Selenomonas sputigena: one gene and its partner. The protein of the gene in region 2 interacts with the protein of the main gene of each other region in a pairwise test. Links are inferred from orthologs where the notes say so. Each region holds a gene or a part of one and is shown on either strand. Other genes may lie near its edges.

Region 1 (15,287 bases), 800 kb from region 2 along the record:
GCCCCGCACGTCACCCTCGACAACGAGCGTGCCGCCCGCCGCAAACGACGCGTTGAGGTTATCAAAATGAAGAAGCTCCCCTTGCTTGAAGAACGATGCGGAAACCTTCTCGGCCGCAACGCCGCCGAAGGACGCGCCCTCGCCCGAAAAGGTGCCGTAAGCGAGAAGATCTGCCAAATCCGTCCCCTTGCCGCTCAATGCGATGTCCGCAGCGCACTTCCCCGTCAGGGAAAGACCGTCCACAGGCAGCACGGCAGCGATTTCCTCGCCCGAAAGCCCCTTCGCTTCGACGTGTGCGCTGTAGGAGCCGTCCGCCGTGCGGAGCATCCCCCCGCCCTCGAACGTGCCTCCCAAGGCTCCTGCCTCGCCGCTCGCCGTCAGAAGGCCGTCCTCGTAGTGCCCCTTTGCCTTCACCGCTGAAAGCGATGTGCCGTAGAGCGTCGCGACCGGGGCTTCGCACTCTCCGTCAACCTTCCAGTCCTGCGGCGTGCCGTAAACGGAAGCGAGGACGCGCACCGAACCTTGGAAAGGGCTCTGCGCCAAGATTTTCGACGGATCAAAGGCCGCGGACTCGACGACGAAGTTGAAGCTCGGCACTTCCTCCTGCCAAGCGACCTTCCCATGAATGGACGCTTGCTGCTCTTCGGCAGAAGCACGCAAAAAGATGCGCGCCTCCTTGCCCGAAAAGACGACGAGTCCACGCGACGCCTCAACCTCCATGCCATGGACGAGCGCCTTCGCACCCGAAAGGCGCACGTCGCCCGCAAGCGAAACGTCATCCGCCTCGCGCACGAGCTTCAGCGCCGTCTCGTCGACGTGCAGCGCCTGCAGCTCGATCTCGTCGGGAAGCACGCCTTCGGGTAGGAATGCGATATAATCCATCGCATTGATATTTTCCCCCTTGAGCTTCAGTTCCTGCCGCTCTTTCGAGACTTCTCCCTCGACAGCGAGCGGTGCGCCCTTGCAGCTGGCCTCAGCTTCAACGGAGACAGAAGACTTGTGCACGAAGTCAAGCTCCGCCCCGATATCTTCCAAGGCGATTTCCTTGCCCGAAACGGCAACGTTCGCCTTTCCTTCCTTCACGCTGACCTTGCCGCAAAAATCATTTTCCCCTGCTTCCTGCTGCACGAGGTCGGCGACGTTCCAGCTTCCGTCCGCGCGCTGCTGCAGGGAAAGCTCTGGCTCTATGACCGTCACATGGGAAATCGCGGCAACAGGCGAGGCGGAAAGAGCCGCAAAGAGACTCATTTCCACCTCGGCGTGCGCAGCGCGCAGGATCTCCTCTCCCGCCCTATCCTGCACCGCGATGCCGTCAAGGGCAAGCGTATGCCAAGACTCGACCCGCACGGCGTCGATGGCGACGGGAACGCCGAGCGAATCGGACGCCTTTGCAGAAAGCGTCCTGCCCGCCTCCTCAACGTAAGCGCCCGTATGGGCGATGTAAGCCGCCATGCCGCAAACGAGCGCAAAAAGGAAGAGCGCGATGACGACTGCAGCGAAAACAATGCACCCCTTCTTCATCGGCTCTTCCTCCTCGTTGTCTCTTTTTCAAGTTATGCGGCACGAAAGGACATCGCGGCTCGATGCGCTTTACATCTCCCCCGCTGCAGCCGCTTCAGCTGCCGCATCCTTCTCTGCGGTCTTGACAGGTGCGGTCTTGACGGGTGAGCCGTGCGTCACGGGAATCATCGCATCGTCCTTCGCCGTGCGGCTCTTCCTGCTCTTCTCATCGAGCAGCTTCTGCTCAGCGGCCATCTTCTCCGCCGCCTCATCCGTATGGTAGAGCGCTGTCTCGGCCTGTTCCTTCGCCGCCTTATAGTACTTGCCGTCGACTTTCTCACGGTAGGAAACGGTGTCGAGATCGACGGGCAGGCCCATGGCCCGATCGAGCGCCGCCTTGCTGAGGTTGTAGTTGTAGAGCGCATCGTAGTAATTCGTCTGCGCCGCGACAAGCTTTTCGTCGGCGTCCGTCACGTCGAGGTTCGTGCCGACGCCCGCCGTGTAGCGCACCTGCGCGATCTTGAAGTCCTCCATGGCATGCTCGACGGCGACACTTGTCGTCTCGATATTCTTCTCCGCCGCCAGAAGACTCAGGTACGCCGTCTGCACGTCGAGCGCAATCTGCTCGCGCGTGTCCTCCGCCGCCTGCTGCAGCTTGTGCACCGCCGCACGCTTCTGGTTCACCTGCGCCTGCGTCACGTTGTTATCAAAGGCCGCCCAGTTCGCCTGTATGCCGATCGACCAAGTGTCCGCCGAATCCGTGTTGTTGGAAAAGAGGCTGTCGCCGCCGACCGTGCGGGATGCCGCTGCACTGACCTGCGGCAGCGAAGCGCCGCGCGTCGCCTCCATGGCAGCGTTCGCCTGACGCACGGCATAGTCCGCCGCGATGCCGTCCGCACGGTGCGCGAGCGCGTACTCCGTGCAGTCCTCAAGGCTCAGATCATACTTTCTGTAGGCGAGTTCGTCCGCCAACGAGAGCTTCGTGTCCGTCGGCAAGCCGATGATCTTATTGAGTTCAGCGATGGCGACGTCGTAGTTGTTCGTCACGTTCACGAGACTCTGCTCAGCATTCGCGAGCGAGACCTGGGATGCGAGCACATCGGAACGCGCGACCGTGCCCACCTTGTATTGCGCGTTGACATTTGCCAGATGACTCTTCAAATTGGCGACGGACATCTCGCCGACCTTGATGAGATTGCGGTATTCGAGCGCCTTGAAATATTGTCCCGTCGTCTGGTAACGCACCGCCTGCTTCGTGCCTTCGAGCGCGAGATCGGCATTGTTCACGCCGTAGCGCGCCGCCTCGATGCCGCGCTCGATGCTGCCGCCCGTGTAGAGCGGGAAGGAAAGCGCCGCGCTGCTCCGAAAAGCATAGTCGTGGTCGTACATCTTGTATGCCTTGCCGCCGACGCGGTTGCCCTGCGTCGAGAGCGTGAGCTTCGGGCCTGCCGTGCGGCGCGCCTCATGGTATGCCCAGTCCGCCGCATCCACATCGGTCACGGACGACTTGATCGAGCGATTGTTCTCAAGCGCCAGTTCCACGCTCTCGGAGAGTGCAAGAGAGCGCGTCTCCGCTGCGGACGCAGATGCGAAGCTCAGGGAGAAGAGCCCGCCCGCGACGAGCGCCGCAAGCTTCTTGGAAAAATGTTTTGACTGCTTCACAATGATTCCTCCTAAAATGACTGGTGCAGACCGAAGTAGGCGGTGCGCCGCTCGCTGCGATTGAGATCTTTGAGTTGGCCCATCAGATACGTATCTTCACGCAGACGATACTGCGCGGAAAGGCGCAGGCGGAAATCGTTGGGGTCGTAGGCGTCGGCGGAGAAGCACCAGCGATTTCCCACATTCGCATCAAGTCCGATGCCCGGCTCGCCCGCGATGAGTCCCGCGCGTGCGCCGAGCCTGCCCTTCGTGCGGCCGACCTCAAGATTCAAATCGTTCCCCTCGCCGATATCCTCGACGCCGACGCGCAGGAAGCGATCGGGCCTGTCCTCCTTGGAAACGTCGACATTGAAGTTCGTGATCCAGTCGCGATCCTTGCCGCTGTATAGGACGTCGAGCGAAGGCTGCGCCTCGATGCTCTTCAAGTTATCGAGCGTGTCGTTCGCCTTCTCCGTGACAGCGCGCGCCTGATGGATCGTCGCCTTGAGATCTTCGCGCACCGTGGGATCGCCCGTGACGTCGTGCAGTTCCTCCGCCACTTGCCGGATGTTCTCGCTCGCCTTGGCGACGTTCAGTAGCGTCAAGCGAAGATTGGCAGCCGTCGCGCCGCCATCGGAGACGTCTGCCGCCATCTGGCGCACCGTCTCCGTCGTCGCGGCAAGATTCGCCAAGATTGTGCGCATCTCCTGCATCATCGCGTGCATATTGCCCTCGTTCTGCAGCGCGACGCGCCCGAGCACAGCCGTGAGATCGCGGATGTGCGCCGTGACCTCGCGCACATTTTCCGCCGAGCCGAGAACGGACTCCTTCATGCGCGGATTGCCGAGGATGTCGTTCAACGAACCGAGGAGATCGTGCACATCGGACACCGCCTCGCTCACGTTCTCCAGCACGGAATCGACGCTCGTCTCGTCCGTGCCGATGACGAAGTCGCCGTCCTTCAAGTAATCCGTACTCTTCGAGCCAGCCGGCGAGATGAGAACGAACTTGTCGCCGAGGACGCTGTTCGCCGAGAGAGAGATTCGCGCATCGCGCGGGATCTGAATGTCAGGATAGACGGAGAGCGTCACGCGCACGCCCGTCCCCTCCGGCTCAATGGATTTGACCTTGCCCGCGGGCACACCCGCATAGCGCACGTCCGCTTCCGGGGCAAGCCCCACGACCTGCGTGAAGCCTACATAAATCGTATAATTGCGGCTCGTCGAAAAAGAAAATCCCTGAAGCTGCAGGAGCACTGCCGTCAAAATCGCGATGCCAAGAAGCGTGAACGCTCCCACCTTCGCTTCCGTCGTCATAAACCCGCCTCCTTCTCTTCCGTCTCCACCGCGCGAAAAAACGCGCGGACGCGCGGATCTTCGAGCTTTCTGAACCCTTCGACCGTATCGAGTGCAATGAGCGATCCCTTGTGCAGCATGGCGATGCGGTCGGCGATGCGGCAGGCGCTCGCCATGTCATGCGTCACGACGACGCTCGTCACGCCAAGCTTCCTCTGCGTCTCGATGATGAGGTCGTCGATCTTCGCCGACGTCAGGGGATCGAGTCCCGAACTCGGCTCATCGTAGAGGATGATGGACGGGTCGATGGCGATGGCGCGCGCCAAGCTCACGCGCTTCTTCATGCCGCCCGACAGTTCCCCCGGCATCATGCGCTCGCTGCCGTCGAGACCGACGAGATGCAGCTTCTCGCGCACAATGCGCACGATCTCCGCCTCCTTGAGACGCTTGTGCTCGCGAAGCCCGAAGGCGACGTTCTCCCCTACGGTCATGGAGTCGAAGAGCGCCGAATACTGGAAGACCATGCCCATCCTCAGGCGCACCCGGTCAAGCTCGTTTTCCGTCATCTGTGAGATTTCGGCGTCATCGATCCAAATCCTGCCCGAGGTCGGGCGGATCAGCCCGATGATGAGCCGAAGGAGCGTGCTCTTTCCCGAGCCCGAGCCGCCGATGACGGCGAGCGTCTCACCGTCTTTGACGCAGAGATCGAGAGGGTGCAGCACCTCATGGGAAGCGAAGCTCTTCGTCACACCTTCCAGCCGTATCATATCTTCCACCTCAGCCCGTCAATAAAGCAAGAACGACAGGAACACATTCAAAAAGAAAATGCAGACGATCGCCGCCACGACGCTCTTCGTCGTGGCGCGTCCCACGCCCTCCGCCCCTTCGGGCGCATGAAGCCCGTACCATGCGCCGAGGACGGCGATGACGACGCCGAACACCGCCGCCTTGATGAGTCCGCCCGTGACATCGTGCGGCACAGCAAAGACATGGATGGAGTTCGTGAAGGTATAGGAGGCGATGCCCGCATAGTGCACAGCGACGAACCAGCCGCCGAAGACGCCGATGACATCGCCGAAGACCGTCAGGAGCGGCACCATGCACATGCACGCGATCATGCGCGGCACGACGAGGTAGCCGATGGGACTCGTCGCCATGACGCGCAGGGCGTCGATCTGCTCCGTGACCTTCATCGTGCTGATCTCCGCCGTGATGGCAGACCCCACGCGCCCTGCGCAGACGACGCCGACGAGCACGGGGCCAAGTTCGCGCCCGACGGCGATGGCTATGACGCCGCCGATCGTCGACTGCGCGCCGAAGCGGATGAACTCATGCGCGACCTGCAGGGTCATGACCATGCCCGTGAAAAGCATCGTCAGAGAGACGATAGCGAGTGAGTCTACGCCGAGATGCGACATCTGCGCGAAGACGTGTCGGAAGCGCAAGGGGCGGCGCATCTCTTTGAGGGCGGCGGCAAGGAGCAAAATGACGGAGCCAACCCACTCGAATCTTTCGAGCACGAACGAACCGATTTTCTCCAACAGCCGCGTCATCATCTCTTGTCCTCTTCCTCGATCAGCAACGAGGCATGGATCACATTGTCTATGACATACCCCGTCTCAAACCTCGCCTCAAAGGGATTACCCTGCTTCTTCGCCTTCTGCCCGAGGAGGTCAATGCGCTTCTCCTGCTTCTTACGCGGTGCGCCCTCCTGCTTCTTCAGGCGCTTCTTCGCTTCCTTCTTCTCCTCCGCCGAAAGGGGCAGCTTGGGCGCGATCGCAGGCGCTACGATGATCTCATTGTTCCTGCCGAGCTGCAGGAACTGCTTGAGCTTGTCCGCCGTCGTCTGCGTCTTGTCCTCCTCTGCGCTCGTATCGATGCCGAGCGCGTTCTGCAAAAGAGCCGCCGTCACGGGGATGAAACTGCCGCCGCGCACATCGAGGCTCAGGACGCCCGGCGCTTGGCTCTCCGGCACATGGTAGGGAATCAGCAGCTCTTCCTTCTCCCTGCGGAAGGGCTTGATCGTCGTGCGGAAGTTCACCGTCTCGCCCGGTTTTGCCGAGGGCTTTTCGGGCACAGCGGAAATCAAGGAGGCCGTCTTGCGCGTACTTTCCATCTCGATGTCGACGTCAACAGAGGTCACGTCGGCCTCCTCTTCCGCATTCTGACAAAGGAGCGTCATGACCTGCGCCAACTCGCCCACGGAAGCCTGTCCGACGTCCGAGGCTGTATAGTACATGTTCGAGCGCTCGATTTTGCCATCTTCGCCCGCCGTCGTGCGAATCGTGAACTTGAGGTTCGCCGTCGCCTCGCCGAGCGTGTCCGACGTCTTGCCCATCGCCGCGTAAGCGATGCCAGGCACGAGAACCGGCAGAAAATCCTCGTCATAGGCGATCTGCGCCGCAAACTTCCTGTCGTAGCCGAGCGACGTGTCCTTCACGCGCACGCGCATCGGCACGCTCTCGGGAAATGCGCCGATGATGCCGGCGACACCCGCCTCTCGGTCCTGATTGATGCGCCCGATGATGTTGCCGATGCTCGCAATCTTCATGCCGTCCGTCGGACCGCTGATCGTGCCGACGACTCTGGCATCCGTCATGAAGTAATTGACATTTCCCTTGTGCAGGAACGGATGACCAAAGGCGAGCACGCGCTTTCCGTCGACTGCCGTCACCGTCCCCGTCGCGCCGACGGAAAAATCGCCGTAGGAAACGGCGACGCCGACGGCGCTCCCGGGCGCGAGAGCCGCATCATAGACGACATGCGCACCTGGCGTCGGCGTGCCGAAGGCCGGCATCTCGCCCGCCTTGAACCCGAGGGCGGAAAGCTTCTCCTCCATATAGGCGGAGCCGCTTCTGCCGAAGCCTGCGAGATAGAGCGCCGACTTCGCCTGCGTCTCGTGCTGTTTCGCTGCGGGCTTCACGCCTTCTTCAGCGACGGGCTTCTTCTCCGCAGGTTTCTCTTCCACCGGTTTCTTTGATGCTCCTGCCGGTTCTTTCGTCTCCTTCACTGGCTCTTTCATCGCCTCGGCGGGTTGCTTCTCTGTCTCAGCAGGATCTCCCTTCGCCTTGGCAGGCCTCTTCCTCGCTTCTTCGGATCTTTCTCTTTCCGCTGCAGGCCTCTTCTCCGCTTCTGCAGGCTTTTTCTTTTCTCCCGCAGGCTTCTTTTCTGCCTTTGCAGATTCTCCCTTCTCAGCCGCAGGTTTCTTCTCTGCCTTTGTCTTCTTTTCTTCAGCAGCTGCAGCTTTTTCCTTCTCTGCTTTCTTTCTCTTTTCGGAATCTTTCCCCTGCTTTCCTGCTGGCTTCTTGTCGGGCTTTTCCGCCGTCCCCTCGGCTAGCTCAGGCAGTTCTTCCTTTTCGAGCTTGGCACGCTTTCCTGCCGTCTGCTCCGTCCCACCTTCGCCGCCTTCGCCGGCGCCTTCACCGATGCCCTCGCCCATGCCTTCGCCCATCGGCTCATCGGCGTCCGCTGCCTTTTCCTTCTTTTCCTTCTTTAGATGAACCGCCTTGTAATCGGGCATATCCCAGATGGGCAGCATCTCATCGATCGGCGTGATGAAAAACGTATAGAGGCTCATGCCCTTGATGCCTGCCGAAAGCGCCCCGACAAGCGCCCCATCCACATAGACTGGGCTGCCGCTCATGCCCTGCAGCGTGCCGCCTGTGCGTTCAACGACAGGGCCTGATGCCTTCGCCATGATGCGGTTCGTCGACGATCCTTCCTCGTACGTGCCGACGACATCAACATGGAATGGCACGATCTCGCCCGACTCATCGACCACGGTGTACGCCGTCCCCTCCATGCCCGGGTATACCTCCGAAAGCGGCAGCGTCGGCGGCAGGGAAGCCGCTGCCGCCACTCCCGTGGAAAGAGACAGGGACAGACCGAGCGCGAGCATCTTCTTTTTGAAATTACGCAAATATATCACCTCGTACAGATTGGAGAGCAACACAAAAGAGGGAGCCTCCCCTCGCAATCATTCATCTTGTTTCTTCAGGCGCGCGACGACCTGTCCCGCAGCGATGTCATCACCGACGGAGACGAGCATCTCACTCACGCTGCAATTCTCTTCGGCACGCGCCGCCGCGACCTCGCCCGTCAATGTGCGCACGCGCACGATCTCCGCACCCGCCGCAAGCATACTTCCCGGCTCAGCCCGCCATGTAACTGTTCCAGCAATACCGGACGTTGCGTCCACTGCCGCCTCTGCCGTCAGCGCATGGACAGCAAATATCATAACGCCAAGAAAAAGGCCTAATGCCAGTATTTTTTTCATTTACATCTCCTCCATTATATCGAATTCTTTCTGATGTGCCAACAAAAACTATAAGAAGACCGTCGTCAGCGCGGCAAGAGCGCGAGCGCCGAGCCGACGGCGCGCTCCTGCCCGTCGGACGGACTGTTTTCGAGTTCGCCACCGACGACGAGCGCACTCGAACCGCCGCCATCGAAGTTGATCGCCTGAACGGCGCCGAACTGCAGCATGAACTCCGCCATCTCCTGCAGCGTGCAGCCAATGCTGTGCGACTGGCGTCCGTCAACGACAGCGAGCAGGTAATGCCCGGCCGCCGTCACGCCGAACGCCGTGCGCGGCGCACGGCCGCGTGCGATGTCGGGCGGAAATTCCTCCTCCTCCGCCGTCACATGAGCGATGCCGTCCTTGACAAGCATCGGGCCTGCGCCAATGACTGTCGGCAGGCTCTCCCAAGGCGCACCGATCGCCTCCTCCACACGTACGGCGTCGCCGACCTTCACTTGGGCGAAGGCGTCCTTCGCCTTGCCGTGCACTGAGATGACGAGGCCGTCTTTCGGAATTGGGCTGTCCGACAAGTTGACCGCAGCGACCCTGCCGCCTCGAACAATGTACTCCTGTCCATATTCATTCGTGCGCGTCGTCGAGCCATAGTAATGATTGTAAATCACGAGACTGTCCTCGCCGCGCTCCGCATCGACGCCGCCCACGGGCCAGCTTCTCTTGCCGAGCGTCACCGTTCCGCTGTAATCGACAGGGCCGAAATATGTCCTGCCGTCAGCGGCAAACCCCACGGCGCTGCGCCGAAAGTACGTCGTGCCGACGATCGTGCCGTCCAGCTTCAAAAGGCCAAGGATCTCGCCGCTCGGTGCAAAGTAGGATGCATTGATCGCCGCGGCGGCTTCTGCCATATCCGACATCGCGCTGACCGTGGCGCGTCCTGGCACAGCTCCCTTGGCGAGTACAGGCACAACGCGGTAGCGAGCAGGATCAGCCTCCAGCACCCATCCCGTCAGGCGGCCGCGAGCGTCGAGCCTCTTGAGCGTCGAGAGCTTCAAACCGGGCGCAGGCGTCTCCTCAGAAACGACCTCATACTCTTTCTGTACATCGATGAAGAGGCGCGTCGGGTTCGCCAGCGTCTTGACCTCGTAAGATGCCGGCGCCGCAAGATCGATGACGACCTTGACGCCCTGCGGCACGGCCGATACACGCACGTTCTCGACCATGCTGCCCGAAATCTCCGGCTGCACGGCCTGACTGCGTGCGCCCGCAAGGAAAAGCACGATCCTCTGTCCGTCGTTTTCCGTATGGACTTCGTAGGCGGGCAGCGTCGTCAAGTCGAAGACGACGCGCTCACGCTCGTCGCTCGTACCAAAGCGCACGCCCGTCAGCGTCTTCGCCGCTTGCTGCTGCACCTGCACACGAGCCTGCGTTTGCGGCAGTGCCGCAAAAGAAACGGCATCTGTTCCCAAGGCCACCGCCAGAGCCAAAGCCAGACTCAGCGCCATCTTCCTCATACTCTCGCCATCCCCTCAAAATCCATCTAGTGAAGACTATTATAGCACGGATTCAAGCGAATCGGTGGAAAATCTTTGACTGAAAATCCTTTAACGAAGGAACGGAACATGCGCCGCATCATGCACACGCAAAACAGGCATCCTTCCATCATCGGAAAGATGCCTGTTGTTTTTCGCGTTATTTCTCCGCACGTCCTCAGTCGCGCTTTCGATTCATCCATTCGGGGATGTCGAAGTTGCTGAAGCTCGGCGCCTTCGGCAGCGGCGTGTCGGCCTGGGGGACGGGCTTTGCGCCGGGCTGCGCGGGCTTTCCCTGGGCAGCCGTCGCAGCGGGACGCTGGATGCCTACCGTATCGTTGTCAAATCCCGTCGCGATGACGGTCACGCGCACGGTATCGCCGAGCGTTTCGTCGAGGGAAGCGCCGAAGATGATGTTCGCATCGACGTTGACGGCCTCCTGAATCGTCGACGAGGCTTCGTTGACTTCGTACATGCTGAGGTTCTCCGCCGAGCTGGAGATATTGAGGAGAACGCCGTGCGCCCCTTCGATGCTCGTCTCCAAGAGCGGCGACTCGATCGCGTACTTGGCGGCGGCGACTGCGGCGTTCTCGCCCGTCGCCTCGCCGATGCCCATGAGCGCCGAACCTGCATTGCTCATGATGGACTTGACGTCAGCGAAGTCGAGGTTGATCAGCCCCGGCACAGCGATGAGGTCGGAAATGCCCTTGACGCCCTGGCGCAGGACGTCGTCGGCGAAGCTGAACGCATCCGTGATCGAGGTCTTCTTGTCGACGACCTGCAGCAGGCGGTCATTCGGAATCGTGATGATCGTGTCGACGTGCTGCTGCAGCTTATCGATGCCCGCCTCCGCCTTCTTCTGGCGCAGACGTCCTTCAAACGTGAAGGGGCGTGTGACGACCCCGACGGTCAGAGCGCCGATCTCACGCGCACACTCAGCGACGACGGGCGCCGCTCCCGTGCCCGTGCCGCCGCCCATGCCGGCGGTCACGAAGACCATGTCCGCGCCCTGCAGCGACTGCAGGATGTCATCGCGGCTCTCCTCCGCCGCCTGCTCGCCGATCTCAGGACGCGCACCCGCACCGAGGCCGCGCGTAAGTTTCTCGCCGATCTGGATGCGTTTCGGCGCCATCGCGTGCAAAAGAGCCTGCGCGTCCGTGTTGACAGCGATAAACTCCACGCCCTGCAATCCCGCTGAAATCATGCGGTTCACAGCATTGCTGCCGCCGCCTCCCACGCCAATGACCTTGATCTTGGCGAACTGGTCCAAACCCATATCATCCAATTCAAACACGATAGCAACCCCCAAAATATAGCATAGTCCGCCTTTCGTCCCACCAGAGGGAGTACGGCAGTCGTCCTCAAAAGTTTCCCTACCATTCTATCATTATTTTAATACGTACGCCATAAAAAAATTATGAAAATGCTTGCTTTTTTCTCTTTTTGCCTCTCTAATTATGCTTTTCGAAGAAATGACGGCGCAGAATCGCCAGATTCTGGAAGACACGCAAGCCGAACGCCAAGAGCGCCACATAGTAGAGGTCGATGCCGAGCCGATCGCCGATGTAGACGAGAAAGGCGGCCATGAGAGCGTTCATAAAGAAGCCCGAGATGAATACGGCATTGTCGAAGTGGTTTTCCGACGCCGCCCGCAGGCCGCCGAAAACGGAATCGAGCGAGGCGAGCAAGGCGACGGAGGAAAGCTTCGCGTAGGCGAGCGGCACAGTGATCGGCGAGAGCATGCCGACGGCGACGCCGACGAGAAGTCCGAGAACGGGCAGGATCATCTTGCTCCCTCCTTTTCATCCGAAAGCGTTTCGATGGCTTTCGCGTACTTGAACGACGCCGCGCCCTTGTAGGCGGGCACCTCGACATGCTCTTCCTTCTTGACGTCGATCTGTATGCCCCAGACCTTCAGAGTGTCCTCGACGCCGCCACGCATCTTGATCGACTTCTCCAAACTGTCGGGGTCGCCGATGGCATGAATCTTGTAGGGCGGTGCCGAACGCACATTGTTGACGGAGAGCGTCGGCCCCGCGCAGCGGATCTCCGACGTGCCCGTGAGCCTCTGCCCATTGATGGACACGGCCTCTGCCCCTGCGGCACGCAGTTCGTTGATGACGCGCAGGAGATCGTCGTCATGAATGAGGTAGAGGTTCGGATTCTCGCCCGCCTTCGACGTCGCCTTGCTGTCGTCGAGCGTGACGATGACGCCCGGTCCCGCGAGCGCCGTGAAGCCGCCCTTCATGCGCTGGTAGTCGTTGCTTGGCCCCTCTGACGCTGCGTCTTTCGTATCCTTCAGTTCTTCCTGCAGACGGTCACGCTCCTTCTCCGTCTCCAGAAGACGCGTGGCAAGTTCCTCCACACGCTGCTGCGATACGGACTGACGCATGTCCTCCGTCGCACGGAACTGCACGGCGAGCATGAAGCCCAGCACCATGCAGACAAAGGCGATGGACCACCGCCCCTGCTTGAAATTGATCATAAAATGCCTCCCGAACTGTTGCTGAAATGAGATAATAAAGGAATTATAACGCAAAAGATCCTATCTGCCAATAGAATATCCCCGCCGCTCTACTATGCGGAAAATCATAAATATCTAAACAACTGCACCAGGCAGCCGCCTTCCAAAACATCTGACTCATCCCTGTCGAGCATACGTCTGCCAAAAGCATGAAACCCATTGCGTTCATAAAATTCTACGAGGGCAGGCTTTTCCTCACACTCCAAATACACGACCTTTCCGCTGGATATACGCTGAATCTGCGCCGCCTTGTCACAGGCGATCGCCAGAAGCTCATCGCCGCGAATCAGTCTATCGTAACCATGCGCATAATTCTTCCCTAGCTGTCCGATCAAGATGGCGGAAACGATATATCTATGCAGCGACTCTTCCCATACGGCAAACTTGTTGATCCTTTTTCGCAAAGTCTTGCTCAATGCCCCTCGTTTCAAGTCAATATGAAAATACTTCTGTGCGATAGAAAAATAGCCGACCACAACATCTTCGCCTTTATATTGCTTAAAGACAAGATATGTGGCGGCTATTCTCTGCTTTGAAAAAGCAACCGCCTTTTCCTTGAGAAAGTTCTCCACATCTTTATTGCAGGGACATGAAAACTCCACGAGGATGTTGTTGAGCGCCTCTTCTTCGCCGCCCTCGATCAAATCCAGCAAATTGACAATCGGTGTACCGAGCATTATGAAGCCCTACGCATTTCGATACTTCGACAACAAGACGTGCATCTTCTCCGGCGGAACCTCATATACAGGCTGCCCCAGATTCTTGGCACGATATTGCTCCGCCTTTTCCAAGGCATTCGCAAATATCCGAATCTGCCTGTCCTCTTTGATATTCACGCTCTTCAAGAAACTCTTTGTCGCCATGACAGCCACCCTTTCTATTCAGACAGCAAAAGGCTTCCATCGAAGTACCATTCCACACGTCTTCAAGGCTATTATACTGCCGCGTTTCGAGAATGTAAAGGAATCACTGCTTGAGCTTGATGAACGGCGCCGTGTACTTGAAATCGACGTACTCGACGGGACGCTGCTTGACCTCCTGATCGACGATGAAACTGTCCGTCAGATGCGCCTTTTCTTCCAAGCGGTCGAGCGCACCGAGGCGGATCTGCACGCCGCCCGTCGTGTACGCCATGACGTCGTCCGGCTTCTTCAGCGACACCTCGGAGATCTGCGCATTCGTCTCAGGCTTCAGGGCATTGAGATAGACGAGCGCCGCCTTGAGATTTTCATCCGTCGTTTTGTCGCCGATGTAGATGTCCTTGAGCTTGATGCCCGTGACCATGGGAATCGCCATCTTCTTCAGCGTCTTGTAGGCGTCGATGACCGTGCCTTCGCGGTCGAGATCGACGTAGCCGAAATCGCAGTCGACGGTGGCGACGGGGCGGCGCTCGACGATCTGAATCTCAAGCGTCGAGGGCAAGGAGCGCCGCACGCTCGCCTGCTCGACGCGCAGATCCTTCATCAGGAGCTGCGCCATCTCTGCCGTCTTCACCTGGAAGAGCGGCACGCCCGGATAGACGCCAGCGACGCGGCGGATGTCATCGGCTGGCATGTAGTGGTTGCCGATGATGCGCACATCGCGCACGGAAAAGAGCGGCGAGTAGACGGCGACGGCGAGGAGAGCGCCCGAGACGACGAGGAACAGGAATCCCTTGAGGACGCGGCGCGGGCTGCGGCGGCGCACGATATGCGTCTCGCCCGGCAATGCGCCGGGCTCGGTAAAGCCGAGATTCTCCTGCCTTTCCTCTGCCATCGTCCCGCCTCCTTTCCGTATCCCGTACCTTCGCTCATTTCTTACTTCTCGTACCCTGCCATTTCCAAAATCCTTTCGCAGAGTTCGGGGAACTCGACGCCCATGGCGCGTCCCGCATCGGGCACGAGCGAGGTCTCTGTCATGCCGGGCATCGAGTTGATCTCGATCACATAGGGCGTCATATCCTCGCCGAGCATCATGTCGGCACGCGCCACGCCGCGGCAGCCGCAGGCGCGGAAAGCGTCGACGGCGAGCTGCTGCACGCGCTCCGTCACATCTAAAGGGATGCGTGCGGGAATGATGTGCGTCGAAGCGCCCTTCGTGTACTTGCTCGCGTAGTCGTAGCGTCCCGAAACGGTCGTGATTTCAATGACGGGAAAGGCCTGCGCTTCTCTCGCGTCACCCCAGACGGCGACGGTCAGCTCCTTGCCGCGAATGAACTCCTCGACGAGCACTTCCTCGTCGTAGCGGAAGGCGTTCTTGAGCGCCGCCTCAAGCTCCTCCTCCTTTTCGACGATGGCAACGCCGATGCTCGATCCCTGCGACGACGCCTTGATGACGACGGGCAGGGAGAAAGCCTTTCGGATGCGTGAGGGAAGCTCTCTGTCAAACTCAAAGCGATGAAACGTCTCGGAGCGCGGCGTCGAGATGCCGGCGCCGAGGAACACGCGCTTTGACATGACCTTGTCCATCGTGACGGCGGCGGCGAGGACGCCCGAACCCGTATAGGGGATGCCGAGCATGTCGAGCGTGCCCTGCAGCACGCCGTCCTCGCCGTACCTGCC
Region 2 (15,333 bases):
GCTCGATGGAGGCCTTGACAGCCTCTGCCGTCAGCGGGTTCCCGTTCGAGAACTTCACGCCGTCGCGGATCTTGAACGTCCACGTGAGCTTGTCGTCGCTGATCGTCCATTTCTCTGCGAGCCACGGCTGGATGTTCATCTTCTCATCAAACTTCGTCAGCGTCTCGCCCATACCGTAGCGCATGACGACCCAGCCGAAAGCATTTTCCGTCGGCTCAAGAGAGTCCGCGAAGTTCGTCACGCCGACGCGCAAGGTATCCTTCGAAGCCTCTTTGCCGCCGCAGCCTGCGAATACCGCCACGGACAAACACGCCGCCATGGCAACAGAAAGCAACTTCTTCCACTTTTTCATTAAATTTCAGCCTCCTAAAATCATAAGACATCGTAAAACCATCAGCTTGCCTTGTTTGGATCAAGCCAATCGCGCAGCGCATCTCCCCACAGATTGAACACGGCGACGACGAGGACGATGGCGGCGCCGGGGAACAGCATGAGCCACGGCGCCGTCTGCAGTGCCTGCCTGCCTTCGTTGAGCATGAGTCCCCATTCCGGCGTCGGCGGCTGCGCGCCAAAGCCTAGGAACGAAAGACCTGCCAGCTCCATCATCATCGCCCCGATATCGACGGCTGCCGTCACCAGTATGATGGAAAGGATATTGGGCGCGATATGGCGGAAAAACATCTGCACGGGACGCGTGCCGTTCGTCACAGCCGCCGCGATATAATCTTGCTGGCGCACCTTCAGCGTCATGCTGCGCGCCAGGCGTGCATACTTCGTCCAACCGACGGCGACAAGAGCGAGGATGGCATTGACCACGCTGCCGCCCATCATGCCCGCAATGGCAATCGCCAGCACGATGCCCGGAAAGGCGAGGAACATATCGGCAAGGCGCATGATGATCGTATCCACCTTGCCGCCGACATAGCCGGCAACGACGCCGATGGCAGAGCCGATGCCGGCGATGAGGATGACGACCGTCAAAGACATGAACACCGATATGCGCGCGCCGTAAATCACGCGCGTAAAGAGATCGCGCCCGAGTTTATCCGTTCCGAACCAATGCTCGGCGGAAGGCGGCAGAAATGCCTGCTGCATCGACGACTCATAGGGATCCTGCGTCAAGATGAAGGGCGCGAGAAGCGCTGTGAGGAAGATCAACCCTGCCAATATGGAATAGAAGCGCAGGAGCTTTGCGTCCTTGCTCATGGCCTCTCCCCCTTCTTCAGGCGCGGATCAAGATACACATAGGACAGATCCACAAGGAAGTTGACTACCATGTAGAAGATGGCTGTCCAGAGAACGAATCCCTCCAACAACGGATAGTCTCGCATCTCGATCGCCCGCACCGCCAGGCGGCCTATGCCGGGCCAGCCGAAGACGATCTCGACGATCGCCACACCGCCCAAGAGCCAGCCTAGAGCCAAACCGAAGAGCGTGATGAGCGGCAAAAACGCATTGGGCAGCACATGGCGCCACAGAATGCGCTGCATGGACAGACCGCGAGCCTTGGCGCCGATGACGTAATCCTGACTGAACTCTTCGAGCACGGCGATACGCACCTGCCTCGTATACTTGGAAGACAGGAGGATCGCCAGGGTTGCAGACGGAAGAATCAACCCTTCCAGAGTGACCTCGCCGCCCGAAATCGGGAACAGTCCCAATTTCAAACCGAAGACGAAGAGAAGCAGCAAGCCGACCCAGAAGCTTGGCATCGAAACGCCGAGAAAGGACACGCCGCGAATCAAATAATCCGGCCAACGGTTGCGATATAAAGCTGCGATGACTCCGCAAGGCACAGAAACGACGAGCATCATCAAGGTTGCTGTTCCTGCCAGAAGCAGCGTGCCGAGAAGATTCTGCTCAAGCTTTTCGGCAACCGGCATCTTGGCGGAATAGCTCATGCCCATATCGCCATGCAGCAAGCCGGAAAGCCAGTGCAGATACTGCTCATGGAAGGGACGGTCAAGCCCCAATTCGTGACGTGTCTTTTCGATAGTTTCCTGCGACACCATCGTATCGCCAGTCTCCAGGATCATCTCTACAGGATCACCGGGAGCGAGATACGTCAGACCGAATGTCAAGAATGTAACGCCCAAAAGCGTGATGAGCATCTGACACAGGCGACGTATCAAATCTTTTCCTTTCAATGCAATACCTCATCTCCTTAAAAATCATATAAAAAAGACATTTGCGACCGAATCCTCAGAATCGGTCTCTATAAGGAAACGCCCAGCTATCCGGCATTTCCATAAAAAAACGCATGTCCGTCAACCAAGACAAGACATGCGGATTTTTCCTGCAAGCGCAAAATACCACGGGTATATTCCGCCAACGAATATACCCTGGCATCCATCTCCTCATCTCTCGTAAGTCAAGCAATGAATCTTATCATAAGCAGGCTTTCTGGCTCTCGGATCATCGTTTGTTTCCGTCTTCCCGGGTTTTTCCCAGTGACATGTCAGGAAGTGCCGATGCGTTCAGCACTTTCATCAGAAACAGCGATTCCAGCGTTTCCCATGGAAACAAATTCCCCGATTACAGCTGCGGGACAGCATGGGTCTTTCACCCATTTTCCTCTCATCGCTCGCCGATATACATCGGCGACACTTATGACGTCTGTATGAATTTTTGAGAAAACAATTACTATCGGTAATTATATAGCAAAGTTCCTATCATGGCAAGCGCACGAAAAAATTTTCTTTAAGAAACATTATTTTCAGCAGTATGCCTGCATACTCAGCCATCCTCCTGCTGCTCCATCTGGCGATGCATAAAATCTCTGCCAAAGACCTTGAGCGTGTAGTAAAGGCCGATGAAGAACGGGATGTACTCGGCGATGAGCCGCCAGCAAACGGCGAGGATGCCGACGGTACCTGCCGGTACAGAATCGGCAAAGAGCAGGACGAAGCCGCCCTCCGCGATGCCGGAGCCGCCGGGCGTCGGCGTGAAATAGAGCAACATGTTAAGGAAAATCATGCGCCCCATGACCGTGTACCAATCGGCATCTGTCACGCCGAGTCCTAAAAGAAGACATGGCACGATGGCATAGATGAACATGAGACTTAAGCCTGATTCAAAAAAGATACGAAGCATGCTCTTGGGCGAGGACGCGAGGAGATGCACGCCCATCTTGAGATCACGATAGAAAGAGAGCAGCTTTTTGCTGCGTTTCACGCTCAATCGCTTCGTCAGGCGCAGGATGATGTAGTCGAACGCATTCGCGCGAAAAGCAAGCGCGATGAGTGCGATGACGACGAAGGCGATAACAGAGATGAGCATCAGCGTATGATTGTCCACGCCGGGCAGGATGCCTGCGTCGTGCAGGAAGATGAACGGCATGCAACATATAAGGAAGAGAATGGACACGAGGGTTCGCACGATGACGAGCACCGTCGCCTTGCCCGCCGGTACGCCTGCATGACGCAGGAACATGAGCTGCGCCACAGCACCGCCCGTTGCCCCCGGCGTCAGGAGCGCGAGAAAGTAGTTGCCGAAGACCACCTGCACCGCCTGTCCCAGCGTGATGTGCTCGCCCGAGATCTTCACGAGGTGCATGAGGCGCGTGCCATCAAGCGTCAGACCGAGGCTCACGCAGAGGAGCGCAAGGGCGATGGACCACGGCTGGAACGCTGTGAGATTTTTCAACGTATGAATGTCGACCGTCGAATAGATGACGGCGCCCGAGATGAAGAAAACGAGCAGCAGCGGTACGATGAAACGCTTGCAGAACACCTTCATTTGACACCTCCTCAGAGCGGCCTGGCGCAGTTTCTCAGATCATTGCTCTTTGCCGGCTGTCCTCGCCTCGCAATTCACATATTCTTCGTGGCTCGCATAGGCGCTGTGATTGTGAATCGACTCAAAATTCTCGCAGGAAAGCGAGAACCAAAAGAGTCCGGGCAAGGGACGTAGGGCGAGCACGAGGTCGCGCAGGATGTCCTCGACAAACTTTGGCTGCTCGTATGCTTTTTCCGTCACATACTTCTCATCTTCACGCTTCAGCAGCGGATAGATCGGGCACGACGCCTGCTCTTCCATGAGCGCGGCGAGATCCTCGATGAAGATGCACGGCGCGGGCGGCTTGAACTCGACGACGGCCTGCAGCAGACTTCTCTGATTGTGCGCACCGTAGCGCGAAATCGCCTTGCTGCACGGGCAGAGGGATGTCGCAGGCACGGTGACGCCGAGACGGAACGACATCGCCTCGCCCGCACGCTTTTCGCCCTCGAAGAAGCAATCGAGGTCGAGCACGGATTTCTTGCCGCTCGCCGGCGCTTCCTTCTCAATGAAATACTTGAAGGAAAGGCGCAGCTTCGCCGTCTCCGCTTCAAGACGATGAAGCGCCTCCTGCAGCATGGCTTCCATCTCTTCTTCCGCTACGGGCTTGTCGCACCACTGCTGCAAGATTTCCAGGAAGCGGCTCATGTGCGTGCCCTTGTACTCCTTGGGCAGGGAAACCGTAAAGAGGATGCGCGCTGTGACTTGCTGGAAATCACCCGCCTTCGTCTTGATGCGAAACGGCAGATGGGCGTCCTTGATGCCGACATGCTGTATGTCGATGCCGCGCATATCCGCGCTTTTCTGTATGTCTTTCATCATCGTTTCTTCAGCGTTTTTCATACTCGATCGGGTCTTTTATGCCGGCAGCCGCGAAGCCCTGCAGGCGCAGTTTGCAGCTGTCGCAGACGCCGCACGCCTTTTCACCGCCGCTGTAACAGCTGTGCGTAAGCTCCAACGGCACGGCAAGACGCGTCGCCAAGCGCACGATATCGGCTTTGGACAAATTCTGCAGGGGCGTGACGATCTCGATGCGCTTTCCTTCGGAGGCCGCTTCCGTCGAGTAGTCCGCGACGGCCTGAAAATGCCGGATAAATTCGGGACGGCAGTCGGGATAGCCCGAATAGTCGACGCTGTTGACGCCGATGTAGACAGAGCGCGCGCCGATGGTTTCGGCATAGCCGAGCGCATAGCTCAAGAAGATCAGATTTCTTGCAGGCACGTAGGTCACGGGAACAGACGTGCGCGAAACGTCGCCCTCGGGCACGGCGATGCTGTCGTCCGTCAGCGCCGAGCCGCCGATCGCTTCCATGTTCGTCTCGATGATCAGATGACGCTTCACTTTGTAAAAAGCTGCAATCTTCTTCGCGCCTTCCAGCTCGATGCTGTGACGCTGATGATAGTCAAAGCTGATGGGATAAAGTTCTTTCCCCTGCTCCTTTGCGACGGCCATGCAGGTCGTCGAATCAAGTCCGCCCGAAAGCAGCACTACCGCCTTTTCCATTCGCGTTTCCTCCTCCTTTAGCCACGAATCGCCTGAATCGCTTTTTCTATATCGCTCGCCCCATAGACGGCAGAGCCTGCGACGAGGATGTTCGCCCCCGCCTCTCTCACGAGCGGCGCTGTCTCGGCATTGATGCCACCATCGACCTCGATGTCGAGAGCGAAATCATTTTCTTCTGCCGTATGACGCAGAAGCGCGATTTTTTCGAGCATCGACGGAATGAACTTCTGTCCGCCGAAACCCGGATTGACCGTCATGATGAGCGCCATGTCGATATCTGCCATAAGTTCTTCGAGCATGACGAGCGGTGTCGCAGGATTGAGCGCGACGCCCGCCCGGCAGCCGAGAGATTTGATCTCCTGTACGAGGCGATGGGCATGACGCACCGCCTCGATATGAAAGGTGATGACGTCCGCACCAGCCTCGGCGAAGGAAGCGATCTGCGCTTCCGGACGCTCGACCATCAGATGCACATCAAAAACCGCCGCAGAGCATTTGCGAAGCGACTTCACGACGGGAGCGCCCAACGTGATGTTCGGCACAAAAGCGCCGTCCATGACATCGATATGGACGTACTCCGCCCCGGCAGTTTCAATGCGCTGCACCTCATCGGCAAGATGCGCGAAATCCGCCGAGAGAATCGACGGCGCCACTTGAATCATCGATATACCTTCTTTCTCTGTACACTCTGCTGCAGCATTTCCAAATAGGAGGCGTAGCGCGAGTCTGCAATCTTTCCCGCCTGCACGGCTTCCTTGACAGCGCAGTCCGGCTCGTGGCTGTGCGTGCAGGGCTGAAATCGGCAAGCGCCGAAAAAGGAGCGAAATTCAGGGAAAAGCCCCGGGAGCGCACAAGGATCGATCTCGGCAAGCTCCGTAGCGCTGAAACCCGGCGTATCGACGAGGAATCCTCCGGCGAACGGCAGAAGCTGCGCCGTTCGCGTCGTATGCCTGCCGCGCTTGATCTTCTCGCTGACAGCGCCCGTAGAAAGGGCGATGCCCGGCGCGAGACAGTTCAAGAGAGAGGATTTTCCCACACCCGATGAGCCGGCAAACACGCTCGTCTTTCCCTCGACAAGAGACTGCATGTCTGCCACGCCTTCCCCTGTAACAGTGGACAGCAGGCATACGGGATAGCCGATTTCGCGATAGAGCGCGGCGAGGGCAGGAATCTCCGCCGCATCGCCCTCTAACAAATCCATCTTGTTGATGCAGAGGACGATGCGTTCGATCTTCGACCACTCGGCGAGCACGAGAAAACGGTCGATGAGCACGGGATTGATATCCGGCTCGCGTGCGGCGAAGACGAGGACGACCTGATCGATATTGGCGACCAACGGGCGGCGCAAAAGACTCTTTCGCTCACAGCGCCGCTCGATGACGCCCGCGCCGCCTTCTGTAAGCTCAAGCTCCACGTCATCGCCCGGCACGACGGCAATGCGCTCCTTTTTCAGGCGGCCTCGCAGCTTCGCCTCCACAAGTCCTTCTCGTGTCGCCACGTAGAAGAAACTGTTTTGCGCTCTGAGCACTTTTCCCTGCAACAAACCGGCCTCCTCTCCCACTTGCTAGCGGTTCGACTTGCCGCCGCTTGCGTCCTTGCTCGGCGTCTTGTCGCCTGCATTGTCGTCCGACGCGCGCTCCTTCGTCTTCGAAGACTTCTTTTCCGTTTCGGCGGCAAGTACAAGGTCGACCGCCGTACCTTCTTCCACCTCGCTGCCTGCCGCCGGGCTCTGCCGCACGACCGTGCCTGCCGCCTGCGAACTCGCTTCCTTCGTGACGGAGCCTACATGAAGTCCGCGGTTCTTGATCGCTTCCTTGGCGCTTGATTCCGCGCCGCCGACAACGCTCGGCACGGAGACCTTGCGCGGCCGCTCGCCCTTGCTGATCACGAGGTCGACGACCTGCCCCTTGCTGATCTTCGATCCCGCACGCGGGTCCTGTCCGATGACGCTCCCCGCAGGCTGCGAGGAGAACTCTTCCGTCACGACGCCGAGTTTCAAGCCCGCTCCGGTCAGCTTGCTCTCTGCCGCTGACTTCTGCATCCCCTTGAGTTCCGGCATACTGACTTCCTCGCCGCCCTTGCTCACGTAGATGGTCACGAGGCGCTCTTCCTTGACCTTCGAACCTCCCTCGGGATCTTGCTTGACGACCTGCCCTGCCGGTATATTGGAATCGTACATCTCCGCGATGTCCACGCGCAGTTTCTTGTCCTCCAACTTCTGCTTGGCGACGGCCAGCGTCTGTCCCGTCACATCGGGAACGACGACTTCCGCACCGCTCCAAAACTTTCCATAGGAAAGGAATGCGCCTGCAAAGAAGCCAAAAAACAATACGAGGAACAGAATGAAAAGGAAGGCCTTGGAGCGGTATGCCTTCTTCGCTGCACCGCCATGCCCGGCATCCGGAACATGTACGGAAGGCTGCTCTTCCTGCCCGTGTCTTGACAAAAGAGATGAATCGACCTCGGCCTCACGCACGCGCGGCAATACCTGCGTCGCATAGGGATCGAGCAGCGACGATGCCGAGCCGCCAAGCATCGCCTCATCCTGCGCGATCTGCCGCACGACGGTCTCACTGTCGGGCCGCCGATTCGGATCCTTTGCCATCAATTCCGCAACGAGAGCCTCGACGAATGGCGGAATCGACGGGTCGATGGCGCAGACGGAAAGAGGCTCTTCCTGCAAGTGCTTCAAGGCGATGCCAACGGGGGTTTCACCAGTGAAGGGCAACTCGCCCGTGAGCATTTCATAGAGAACGACGCCGAGGGAGTAGACATCTGACTTCGGCGTGATCGAAGCGCCCTTCGCCTGCTCAGGCGAAAAATAATGCACGGAGCCAACGATGTTGCCTGTATACGTCGACGTGACCGAACTCACGGCGCGAGCGATGCCGAAATCGGCGACCTTGATGCGCCCGTCCTCCATCACGAGGATGTTGTGCGGCTTGATGTCACAGTGGACAAGACCGTTCTTGTGCGCATGATGCAGAGCCTCGGCAATCTGACGCGCAATGGCGAGCGCCGTGGCAACGGGCAGGCGTCCGCCCGCATCAAGCTCTTCGCGCAGGGTCTGCCCCGAAACGTATTCCATAACGATGTAGTGGGCGTTTCCCTCCTGCCCGACATCGTAGATATTGACGATGTTGGGATGCGACATCTTCGCGGCTCCCTGTGCTTCAGCTTGAAAGCGTGCTACAAACTCGGCGTCACTCGCGAATTGGGCGTGCAGCACCTTGACCGCGACCGTTCGATCGAGCAGTTTGTCGTGCGCCTTATATACATCAGCCATGCCGCCGCTTCCAACAAGCTCCACAAGCTCATAGCGATTGCCTAAAATGCGTTGTTCCATGGCACTGCCTCCTAATCATCTTGCAACTTTTCCAACAGCTTCCGTGCGATTGGTGCAGCTTCTGTGCCGCCTCCGCCGCTGTTTTCCACAAGGATGGCAAAAGCCACCTTTCGACCTTTTATTTCCGCCGAGCCGATGAACCACGCATGATCCTCGCCCGAATTTTCCGCCGTGCCCGTCTTGCCCGCTACGCGCACGCCACGGAGCGCCGCCGCCGTGCCCGTGCCTTCCTGCACGACCTCCTCCATGAATCCATGAATCAAGGAGGCGCGCGCCGCCGTCGTAGCCTCGAACCACTTCTCGCTTCGATGCTGTTCGAGTGTGATGCCGTTGGGTGTCACGACACGTTCAACCATGTAGGGCTTCATTATGATGCCGTCATTTGCAAACGCCGCGGCGAGCAGCGCCATGTGCAGCGGCGTGACGAGAAGCGTGCTCTGCCCAATGCCGATCTGAGCCGTATCTCCTTGCCCGAGGGAAGCGAAGTCGGGCAGATGCGCTGCCGCCTCCGCCAATTCGCCCTGCGCCGTCTCCTCAAAGCCGAAACGTCGGAAGGCATCCGCCAGTTTCTTGCCACCCAGGCGCAGCGCAAGCGAGCCGAACGTCGTGTTGCAGGACTCAATCAAGGCGTGCTCCACATCGATCCTGCCGTGCACAGCGCCGTGGCTCTCGTGGATGACCGAATCCCCCACTTTGAGCGCTCCCGTGCAGTCGAATACTTCCTTGCTGTTCGTAACGCCGTTTTCCAACGCCGCATCGAGAATCAATGGCTTGATGGTCGATCCAGGCGGATAAAGACCTTGCAGCGCACGGTTTACGAGCGGACTTTCCTTGTCCTGCCTCAGGCTGTCCCACTGCGCTTGAATATCGGACGGATCGAACGAGGGACGCGATGCGAGCACGAGAACCGCCCCGCTTTCCGCATCGAGCATGACGACAGCCCCGCGCCGTTCTCCCAGCGCCTCGTATGCCGTTTCCTGCAGTGCAGCGTCGAGCGTCAGATAGACGTCGTCGCCGCGTGAGGAAGAGAAAATCTGCGCGAGCGGCCCTAATCGCCCGAGAAGGCGGCTGTGTCCCGAAAGCTCTGCCCCCTTATAAGCCTCGATGCCCGTGCTGCCGATCGTATCATCGAGATAGCCCGTGACCGGCTCCATGATCCGCCCGTAAGGGTAGCGCCTTTCGCCCACATTCGGGCTGAGCGCGAGAACTTCACCCTTTCGATCAAGGATGCTGCCGCGCAGCACGCTGTCCTCGGCGAGAGCCGCGCGGCGATTCAGAGGATGCTCTGCGAGCCGATCCGCTTCCCAGACCTGCAGATAGACGACATAAAGCGCCAAGCAGGAAAATGACAAGAGCAGGATGATGGCTGTGCGCAGGATATACCTTGTATTATTTCGCTCAACCATGTCGATTCTCCTTTTTGGAAAGCACGGTCAAAATGCCGAGCAGCATGAAGCTGGCGATCATGGAACTGCCCCCGTAGCTTACAAAGGGAAGCGTGATGCCCGTCAGCGGTAAGAATTTCGTCACGCCTGCGATGATGATGAAAGCCTGCAGGAGAAACACGACTGCGATACCGGCGGCAAGCAGCATGCGCGTCTCTTCCCGGCAGGCGAGCGCGATGCGTATGGCACGATAAAAAAACAGGGCAAAGACGAGCATGACGCCTAGGGAGCCGAGCAGCCCCAGTTCTTCCGCAATCGCCGCAAAAATAAAATCCGTATGCACCTCGGGAATCAAATTGGGATGGCCGTGCGCAAAACCCGCGCCCCAAACGCCGCCCGAGCCGAGCGCAAAGAGGGACTGCACGACTTGATAAGCGCTGCCCGAAGGATCGCTCCAAGGGTCGAGCCAGATGTTGAAGCGCACGCGCACATGGGAAAAGAACGAGTAACTGAGCACGGCTGCGCCCAGAAAGAACGCGAAGGCAAGCGCCACATAAGATTTTCGACCCGTAGCCATATACGTCATGGAAACAGCTATGCCAAAAAAGAGCAGAGCCGAGCCGAGATCGCGCTGCACGACGAACATCAAGATGGCGATGCCCCAGATTAAAAGGAGCGGCGCAATGAAGCGAAGCACGGGCAGCTTCAGCCAAAGAAGCCTGTGCCTGGGCAGCGTCAATACCTCCCGATGCTCCGTCAGATAGGCAGCAAGAAACATGATGATGACGATCTTGCCAAATTCCGAGGGCTGCACGGCGAAAGGGCCGAAGACGATCCAGTTGCGGCTGCCGCCGATCTCCGTGCCGAAAAAGAGCGCCGAGCACAGGAGCAGAAGACAGAACACGCCCAGAAGATATGGATAGGAAAGGAGGCGAAGAACCCTCTCTCCAAGAAAGACGAGGAAAAGATAAACGATCAGACCGAGCAGCAGCCAACGCATCTGTGTCAAAAAGAGCGCGGGCTTCAAGCGTCCGATCATGATGAGGCCGAGACTTGCGAGCAGCATGGCTGCAGGGAAAAGCGTCAAGTCCGTTCCATCTCGTCTGCCCAAAATGAACTGCGTGAAGAATGCACCGACGATGACTGCCGCAAGCCAGGGCAGCAGCAAAAGATCCGCCGTCAGACGATGTGCAAGAAGCAGTACGCCCGTGCCCAGCAGCAGGATGCCGAGCGGAGGCAGCAGCAGGTGCAGCTTAGCCTCTTTCATCGCATTCCACCACGATGGCTGTGATATTGTCGAGTCCTCCTGCCAGAAGCGCCAGCTCGACGAGAGTCCGTGCCTTGTCCGCAGACTCTCCCTGCAGAGTCTCGCGAATGGCGGCTTCTCCAACCATATTCGTCAATCCGTCCGAGCACAGGAGAAAGATGTCGCCCTCCTCGATCGTGAAGCTTCCCGTATCGACGACGAGTTTTTCTTCCACGCCGACCGCACGCGTCAGAAGATTCTTTTTCGGATGATTCCTCGCCTCCTCTTCCGTGATGGAGCCTCGCTCGACGAGATCCTGTACGAAAGAATGGTCGCGCGTGAGCCGCCTGAGCGCACCCTTTCGCAGAAGATACAGGCGGCTGTCGCCTACATGCGCCCAATACGCCGCATTTTCCCTATACTGCAAGGCGACGACTGTCGTCCCCATGCCCTTTCGGGCTTCACTCGCCGCCGCTGCACAGAGAATCTTGCTGTTCGCTGCCTGTACGGCATGAAGCAAAGCTTTCTCGCCGTATTCATGCACAGCATCGGAAAACATCTCAGTGAATACATCGACGAGCATCGCGCTCGCCACTTCTCCTGCGGCATATCCCCCCATGCCGTCCGCCACGACATACGTATCAGGCGGTATGAAGGCGCATGCATCCTCGTTGCTCTCGCGCACCTTTCCCCTGTCCGTCGCTTTCGAGACTTTCAAAAAAATCACCTCTCAAACCTCAGTGTCACAAAGCCGATGCGTATGAGATCCCCCGGCTTCAGATAGGCCTTTCCCTGCAGGATCGCATCGTTCAGATACGTGTGGTTCATGCTGCCCATGTCCTCGATGACATACTGATTGTTTACAAGACGTACGACAGCATGACGGTGCGATACGAAGGAATCGGGAATGCGGATGTCGTTGTCGGCACTGCGCCCGATCGTCAGTCCCTGCGTGAAGGCGAAGCGCTTGCCCAAAAGCGCTTCATCGCCTGCCTCCACGACGCTGAGCACGGCTTCGTCAGGCAATATCTCACGCGGCTTTATTTCCTGCTGCAAAGCCTTGGCGTCTTCAAACATCGCCTGTGCCAAGCGCGCGATAAAACGAAAGAGCAGCAGCAGGACGCCGTATTGAAAAGCTACGCTCAGAACGCGCAGCAAAAGATCTGAACCCGGCAATCATATCACCTCATAGCGCAGGACGGAATTTCCAATCTGAATCTCATCGCCATGCCGCAGCCATGATTCGAGCACGGGACGTCCGTTGAGAAGCGTGCCGTTCGTGCTGTCCTCATCCTGCAGGAAATGGCGATGCCTTTCATAGCGGATGGAGGCATGGACGCGCGAAGCGTTGGGATCGGTCAAGATGAAATCGCTTCGTTCACGTCTGCCGAGAAAGATCTTTTTCTCGCCGAACGCGAGGTAAGAATCGAGATCCGCCCCTTCCACAACCGTGAGCGAAGCGATCTTGTACTCCGTCGGCAAATCGAGCGGCACCTGGAAAGACGGTCTCTGCAGGACGATCGTGTGCTGCTCCTTCACCGCCTGCGCCACGCGCTGCACCATGTCAGAATATGACGCCTTCACACGGCACAGGCCGAGAGAAAGTTCCGCATCCTTCTGAATGTTGATGGCAAGTTTCCCGTCCATGAAGGCATCGAGCAAGATGACTTTTTTCTCCGCTAAGATGTGAAGATCATCGAGGAAGCGCTGTGACGAAAGGTGGTGGCAATCTTCCTCGTTCATAAGGATCGTATAGGCATTGGGCAAGATCCATTCTTTCTTCCCTTTTTTCGCCCGCCGCTTCGCGTTCGCGATTTCTTTTTCGAGTTTCTTCTCCACCTCGATCGGTTCAAGGGCGCTGCCAAACTTCTTATTGAAAAATCCTTCGATATGATTTTCCAAAAACGTTTCCCATTTGGTAAAAGCCATGGAATCCCTCACAATCTATTGCTTCTCTTCACTCTCGGACATGTGTCGGTTGCGCAGTTGTCCGCAGGCCGCCTGTATGTCAGCTCCCATCTCCCGACGTACCGTGGCCGTGATGTGACGGCGCGTGAGCGCACGACAGAAGGCTGCAGTGCGCTCCTCGGATGGCCGCTCGAAGCCCCGCTCCTTCACGGGATTGATGGGAATGAGGTTGACGCTTGCAAGCTGTCCTTCGAGAAGTTCGGCCAATTCCCGAGCCTCCCGCTCGCCGTCGTTCACGTCGCGGATGAGGATGTACTCGTATGTGACGCGCCGCCCCGTCTTTTCCGCATAGCGTTTTCCTGCCGCGACGACGTCCGACAATGGATACTTGCGATTGATCGGCATGAGTTCGGAACGAAGTTCCTCACGCGGCGCATGGAGCGAGATGGAAAGCGTCAGAGGCATACCCTCTTCGGCAAGACGGTCTATAGCGGGAACGATGCCAGAAGTGGACAGCGTGATGCTGCGATAGCTGATGTTCAGCACGTATTCTTCATGCAGCAGGCGCAGGAAATCCACGACATTTTCATAGTTCATCAAAGGCTCTCCCGATCCCATCAAGACCATGGTGTCGACCTTCCCGCCCTGCGATCTCAGCATTTCCTCGATGAAGAGAACCTCGGCGAGCATTTCCCCCGCCGTCAGATCACGCGCCAATCCGTGCAAGGTCGATGCGCAGAAGGAGCAGCCCATATTGCAGCCCGCCTGCGTCGATATGCATATACTGTTGCCGTAAGGTTGACGCATGAGCACGGCTTCCACAGCCGCGCCGTCGGAAAAGGCGAGCAGGAACTTGCTCGTCCTGCCGTCGGCGGCATCGAGCCTCGCGCGCAAAAGAGGCGTGTCGATCGTGTACCTCGTCTCAAGTTCCGTGCGCAGGGACTTCGGCAGATTCGTCATGTCGGAAAAACGCTTCGCACATTTCTTGTAGAGCCATTCCGCCACCTGCCTCGCGCGGTATTTTTCCAAGCGCAGGGCAGCGAAATCCTCCTGCATCGCTTCGAGCGTCATGCCGAAAATGTTCTTCATGCATTCACCTTCTTCTCATGCGGGCGATGAAGAAGCCGTCCGTGCCGTCTCGCTGCGGATAAAGCTGCAGCATCCGCTCGGGGCGCTTTTTCAGCGGCAGGAGTTCTCCTGCATTCTCCAAGCTGAACTCTTCGTGCCGCGCGAGGAAGTCCTCCACGACGGCTTCATTTTCCTCGCGCTCGATCGTGCATGTGCTGTAGACGAGCACGCCGCCGCTTTTCACGGCTTCCGCAGCAGAGCTGAGAATTTCCCGCTGCAATCGTGCGAGAGCGGCGAGGTCGTCCGGCCGCTTTCGCCAACGCGCATCGGGCTTTCGCCGCAGGACGCCGAGTCCCGAGCAAGGCGCATCGACGAGCACGCGGTCGGCCTGGCGCGGAAAGCGCCTCCCCGCCTCGCGCGCATCGAGGAGCAGAGTCTCCACCGACTTAATGCCGAGCCGCTCGCAGTTTTCCGCAACGCGGCGCATCTTGTGCTCATGCACGTCGAGTGCGACGATGCGTCCACGGTCGCCCATAGAGGCGGCGATATGCGTCGTCTTGCCGCCCGGCGCACTGCAGACGTCGAGCACGAATTCACCTAGCTCGGGCGCGAGGACATGCGCCACGAGCATCGAACTTTCGTCCTGCACCTGAAAAAGCCCCTGCTGCAAGGATTCCAGAGCGTCGAGAGAGCCGTGGCGAAGGCAGAGGATTCCTTCGGGCGTCCAAGCGGAAGGCTCCGCCTCCACGCCCTCTTGCGAGAGGCGTTCGAGGAGCTTGTCCCGCGTAATCTTCAAGGTGTTCGTACGCAGGGAAAGCGTCGCCTGCGCATTGTCAAATTCGCAGAGCGCCCTTGCCTCTTCATAGCCGAACTGCCCGATCCAACGCCGCACGAGCCACTCGGGATGCTGCAGGGACAGGGCAAGATTTTCCGCTTCATGCGCCTTGCCCGTCGGGAATGTGGCTTTTTCCGGTTCACGAGCCGCCGTGCGCAGAACGGCGTTGACAAACTTCACCGTGCCCGCATGGCTGCAGCGCTTCGTCATCTCCACCGCCGTATTGCAGGCGGCGGAGGCAGGCACGCGCGCAAGGAAGAAAAG

What was found.
Region 1: the proteins of rlmN (region 2) and ftsZ interact in binary tests that used the Escherichia coli proteins (3 or more experiments, as listed by UniProt). The link is inferred for Selenomonas sputigena from one-to-one orthologs.

The regions. Positions count from the first base shown.
Region 1 is NZ_CP110383.1:144,951-160,237, reverse strand. The notes cover bases 9,460-12,339. They hold ftsZ (cell division protein FtsZ), read right to left. Parts: upstream 11,518-12,339; coding sequence 10,402-11,517; downstream 9,460-10,401. Other genes in these bases: OL236_RS00735 (DUF881 domain-containing protein), read right to left, coding at 12,007-12,339; OL236_RS00740 (small basic family protein), read right to left, coding at 11,675-12,010; OL236_RS00750 (phosphodiester glycosidase family protein), read right to left, coding at 9,460-10,205. Outside these bases: OL236_RS00785 (translocation/assembly module TamB domain-containing protein), read right to left, coding at 1-1,521; OL236_RS00780 (TolC family protein), read right to left, coding at 1,591-3,162; OL236_RS00775 (MlaD family protein), read right to left, coding at 3,174-4,457; OL236_RS00770 (ABC transporter ATP-binding protein), read right to left, coding at 4,454-5,203; OL236_RS00765 (MlaE family ABC transporter permease), read right to left, coding at 5,222-5,989; OL236_RS00760 (SpoIVB peptidase S55 domain-containing protein), read right to left, coding at 5,989-8,364; OL236_RS00755 (hypothetical protein), read right to left, coding at 8,413-8,712; more of OL236_RS00750, read right to left, coding at 8,778-9,459; more of OL236_RS00735, read right to left, coding at 12,340-12,708; OL236_RS00730 (N-acetyltransferase), read right to left, coding at 12,813-13,424; OL236_RS00725 (hypothetical protein), read right to left, coding at 13,434-13,610; OL236_RS00720 (cell division protein FtsQ/DivIB), read right to left, coding at 13,714-14,502; OL236_RS00715 (D-alanine--D-alanine ligase), read right to left, coding at 14,544-15,287. UniProt on the Escherichia coli protein: Essential cell division protein that forms a contractile ring structure (Z ring) at the future cell division site. The regulation of the ring assembly controls the timing and the location of cell division.
Region 2 is NZ_CP110383.1:948,215-963,547, reverse strand. Bases 12,230-15,155 are described here. They hold rlmN (23S rRNA (adenine(2503)-C(2))-methyltransferase RlmN), read right to left. Parts: upstream 14,256-15,155; coding sequence 13,203-14,255; downstream 12,230-13,202. Other genes in these bases: rsmB (16S rRNA (cytosine(967)-C(5))-methyltransferase RsmB), read right to left, coding at 14,260-15,155; OL236_RS04760 (DUF3662 and FHA domain-containing protein), read right to left, coding at 12,435-13,187; OL236_RS04765 (FHA domain-containing protein), read right to left, coding at 12,230-12,434. Also shown: OL236_RS04825 (ABC transporter substrate-binding protein), read right to left, coding at 1-352; nikC (nickel transporter permease), read right to left, coding at 394-1,206; nikB (nickel ABC transporter permease), read right to left, coding at 1,203-2,147; OL236_RS04810 (lysylphosphatidylglycerol synthase transmembrane domain-containing protein), read right to left, coding at 2,737-3,738; GTP cyclohydrolase FolE2, read right to left, coding at 3,778-4,596; 7-cyano-7-deazaguanine synthase QueC, read right to left, coding at 4,607-5,281; rpe (ribulose-phosphate 3-epimerase), read right to left, coding at 5,299-5,943; rsgA (ribosome small subunit-dependent GTPase A), read right to left, coding at 5,940-6,824; pknB (Stk1 family PASTA domain-containing Ser/Thr kinase), read right to left, coding at 6,846-8,627; OL236_RS04780 (peptidoglycan D,D-transpeptidase FtsI family protein), read right to left, coding at 8,639-10,033; OL236_RS04775 (FtsW/RodA/SpoVE family cell cycle protein), read right to left, coding at 10,026-11,279; OL236_RS04770 (Stp1/IreP family PP2C-type Ser/Thr phosphatase), read right to left, coding at 11,266-11,985; more of OL236_RS04765, read right to left, coding at 11,982-12,229; more of rsmB, read right to left, coding at 15,156-15,333.